One region of the Vibrio campbellii CAIM 519 genome, then DNA from elsewhere that is predicted to be linked to it. Evidence: predicted binding sites of a transcription regulator. Region 1 holds the regulator's gene; the other holds the start of a gene.
What was found. Region 1 encodes MetJ, which represses methionine synthesis genes. Its sites were predicted from a motif close to TTAGACNTNTANANGTCTAA; they were not measured.
Positions count from the first base shown of each region.

Region 2: metN (methionine ABC transporter ATP-binding protein MetN) is a predicted target of MetJ. The motif match lies at 1,157-1,176, and genes of this name have one in related genera.

Region 1 covers NZ_CP015863.1:3,013,432-3,015,640, forward strand. The annotation lists gene A8140_RS14445 (O-succinylhomoserine (thiol)-lyase) at 1-865, opposite strand, end outside; gene metJ (met regulon transcriptional regulator MetJ) at 1,095-1,415, shown strand; gene A8140_RS14455 (malic enzyme-like NAD(P)-binding protein) at 1,526-2,209, opposite strand, start outside.
Region 2 covers NZ_CP015863.1:801,692-803,900, reverse strand. The annotation lists gene treR (trehalose operon repressor TreR) at 1-334, opposite strand, end outside; gene gmhB (D-glycero-beta-D-manno-heptose 1,7-bisphosphate 7-phosphatase) at 409-960, opposite strand; gene metN (methionine ABC transporter ATP-binding protein MetN) at 1,304-2,209, shown strand, end outside.

The DNA of each region.
Region 1 (2,209 bases):
TGTCATGACCCGGATGCTCTGGCAAACTTGGATGATAAATCTTCGCCACCAAAGATTGCGTTTGCAAATACGCCAACACTTGCTGAGAGCTTTCTTCGTGAACTCGCATTCGTGCACCCAACGTACGAATTCCTCGAAGTATCATATAGCTGTCGAATGGCGTACCCGTTGCACCAATGCAGTTACCCCACCATGCCAGTTCTTCAGCATGCTCTTCAGTCTTGGTGATCACCACGCCACCAATTACATCTGAGTGACCATTAATGTATTTCGTCGTTGAGTGGATAACAAAATCCGCACCTAGCTCCAAAGGCTTTTGGTACACAGGTGTCAAAAAGGTATTGTCCACGGCAACCAGTGCGCCGACTTGTTTTGCCTTTTCACACACATCGGCAATATCGACCACGCGCACAAGCGGGTTTGACGGCGTTTCTAGCAAGATAAGCTTTGGCTTTTTCGCAATCGCCGCATCCAAAGCTTGCTGATCCGACTGATCGACAAACTGCACTTTAAAATCCCCCTTGTTCGCACGAGTATTGAAAAGACGATAGGTACCGCCGTAACAATCGTGTGGCGCAACAATTAAATCATCAGGACCAAGAAACGCCGATACCCAAAGGTTTAGTGCTGATGTACCGCAGTTAGTGACAACCGCACCTTTGCCTGATTCAAGCTCATACAACGTTTGCTCGAGCAAACCTCGGTTAGGGTTACCAGAACGGGTGTAATCATATTGTGGGACTTCACCAAACGCTGGGAAGCCATAGTTAGTCGAAAGGTAGATTGGTGGTACAACAGCGTGGTATTGACTGTCTGACTCGATACCAGTGCGTACAGCAATGGTTGCAGGCTTACGGGTGCTCATGAGTGTATCCTTTCACGGGTGGTGACATCTAAATGGGAATGCGCTATATCTAGCTTGTATTGTTCAATTGATTAATACGCTTCCCTAACTATTAACCTCACTTTACTTGTCTAAAAATAAGACGTCAACACTTCTAGACGTCTATATGTCTTTGCTTATGGCGGTAAATGCAGCTAAAATCAGCACCTATATTTATTTTTCTAACTTATTACATTAATGAAGGTGCGCAATGGCTGACTGGAATGGCGAATACATTAGCCCGTATGCTGAGCACGGTAAAAAAAGCGAACAAGTAAAAAAGATTACCGTCTCTATCCCGCTAAAAGTTTTAAAAGTGCTGACTGATGAGCGAACTCGCCGCCAGATCAATAACTTACGCCATGCGACTAACAGTGAACTACTATGTGAAGCGTTCCTACACGCTTACACAGGTCAACCACTGCCAACTGACGAAGACCTTCGTAAAGACCGTCCAGATGATATTCCTACAGAAGCAAAAGCGCTGATGACGGCAATGGGCATCGAATTCGAAGCGTTTGACGAAGAATAATTGCTTACAAATTCGTCAACATTGTGAAGCTGCACCGGGGGTAGCTTCGACCAAACGAAAAAGGGACGCCATCGCGTCCCTTTTTGTTTGTCGTCAGAAAAGACTCTGGCTTACTCAGCCATGTAGTTTTCTGGCATTTCAATACGTGCCACACCCGAATCAACAGCAGCTTGAGCAACCGCTTTTGCGACACGTGGTAGTAGACGTGGGTCCATTGGTTTTGGAATGATGTAGTCAGCGCCAAACTCTAGCTTATCTACGTCAGCTGCTTTCAATACCGCTTCTGGTACTGACTCTTTCGCTAGTTCACGAATCGCATCAACTGCCGCTAGCTTCATCTCATCGTTGATTTCACTTGCACGAACATCCAATGCACCACGGAAGATGAATGGGAAACACAATACGTTGTTTACTTGGTTCGGGTAATCACTACGACCTGTACCCATGATCAAGTCATCACGCACTTCATGAGCCAGTTCAGGTTTGATTTCTGGATCTGGGTTTGAACATGCGAACACAACTGGCTTGTCTGCCATTAGCTTCAATGCTTCTGCAGGTAGTAGGTTTGGACCCGATACGCCCAAGAACAGATCCGCACCTTCAATTACATCTTCTAGCGTACGCTTATCTGTGTTGTTTGCGAATAGTTGTTTGTATTCGTTTAGGTCGTCACGACGTGTATGGATCACCCCTTTACGATCCAGCATGTAGATCTTCTCGCGCATTGCGCCACATTTGATCAACAGCTCCATACATGCCACGGCCGCAGCTCCAGCACCAAGACAAACGATGGT
Region 2 (2,209 bases), 1.0 Mb from region 1:
CCAAATGCTCGTTGGTTTTATCGCGAGCGAACTGGCTCTCCATGATCACCACGTCGTACCCTGCCGAGTACAAAGCACTAAGCATAGTGCCAACGGCACGGTTTTCTGATGGGGAATCGAGACGAGAAATGATCACGCCGACCACTTTCTGGCTGCCACCACGCATCGATTGTGCTGATTTGGATGGCACATAGCCTGATTCACGAATGATTTGTTCAACCTTCTCACGCGTTTGCGGTTTTACCTTGGGATCATTGGTAAGTACACGGCTAACCGTCGATTTGCCCACGCCAGCCAATTTCGCGATATCAAGAATGGTGAGTTTTTTGCTCATAAGTGTTCAGACTAAAAGAAAGAATCAAACAAAAGGGAAGCAGCGGCTTCCCTTATCTCAATCAGTAATGAAGATTACTTGTTTAGGTACGCAGGCACATCGGCAATGCTATCAAGTACAGCCGTAGCAATCGCTTCGCCTTGTTCCGTTACTGGTTTACCAGTACGAACCAAAATCTTAGTGCCAACGCCTGCCGCCTCTGCTGCCATCATGTCTTCGGCTTTGTCGCCGATCATCACAGATTTCTCCATGTCGATCTTCAAGAAGTCACGCGCAGAAATGAACATGCCTGGTTTTGGCTTGCGGCAGTCACAATCTTGCTTGTACTCACCGATGCCATGCTCAGGATGATGTGGGCAGTAGTAAATGCCGTCGAACTCAACGCCATTGTCAGCAAAGTTCCAATCCATCCATTGAGTCAGAGACAAGAAACGGTCTTCGCTGAATTTACCACGTGCAATGCCAGATTGATTGGTCACAAGCACCAACAGGTAGCCTTTCTCTTTCAGCGCTTTTGTCGCTTCAAACACACCGTCAATGTACTCAAAATCATGTTCATCATGAACGTAACCGTGGTCAACGTTAATCACGCCGTCACGATCGATAAAAACAGCAGGTTTTGCCAAAACGTATTTCTCTATTTACTCGGTTTCATCAGATTATTACATACCTTATAAGCACTCACACTATCTAATTGGTGTAAGTTCGCGACAAAACAGTTGATTTGCCGTCCGAGAATCGGTAAATCTTAAGTATCCCTCTTAATTGCTTCCTTCTAGCGCACATCCTCTGTTTTACGCTTCCTGCAGAACATCCATACATTTAGACGTCTAGACGTAAAAATATCTATTGACTTACTACTGCTTAACCCATAGCATCAACTGAGAATTGAGATAGAGTTCAAAATTTACTCCTGTTAAAAGCCGTTTTTAACAGCGAAGTTCCCAGTATCTCTGTGCAGGTTGAAACATGATAGAAATAAAAAACGTCAATAAAGTGTTCTACCAAGGCAGTAAGGAAATTCTTGCCCTTAAGGACATTAACCTAGATATCGCGAAGGGCACCATCTTTGGTGTTATCGGTTCATCGGGCGCGGGTAAAAGTACCCTCATCCGTTGTGTAAACATGCTGGAAGCTCCAACTTCAGGTTCCATCATCGTAGATGGCGTTGACCTAACCAAATTAAGCAAAAAGCAATTGGGAGAAACTCGCCGCAACATCGGGATGATCTTCCAACACTTTAACCTGCTGTCGTCTCGCACCGTTTTCGACAATGTCGCACTCCCTCTTGAGCTAGCAGGTAAAGACAAAGCGCAAATCACAACAAAAGTGACTGAGCTTCTTAAGCTCGTTGGTCTTGCAGACAAGCATGAAAGCTACCCAGCAAACCTCAGTGGTGGTCAAAAGCAACGTGTGGCTATCGCTCGTGCATTGTCATCAGACCCTAGCGTGCTACTTTGTGACGAAGCAACCAGCGCGCTGGACCCTGCAACGACGCAGTCCATTTTAGAACTGCTTAAAGAAATCAACCGCAAGCTAGAAATCACCATTCTACTGATCACTCACGAAATGGAAGTGGTTAAGAGCATCTGTCACGAAGTGGCGATCATCGGTGATGGTGAGCTAGTAGAAAAAGGTACCGTGGGTGAAATCTTCGCGCATCCGAAGACCGCACTGGCACACGAGTTCATTCGCTCTACTTTGGATCTTTCTATCCCAGAAGATTACCAAGCACGCTTACAAACCACGCGCGTAGAAAACAGTTACCCATTGGTTCGCCTAGAATTTACTGGCGCTACCGTAGATGCCCCTCTGATGACGCAAATCGCTCGTAAGTTCAACATCGATGTGAGCATCCTAAGTTCCGATCTGGAT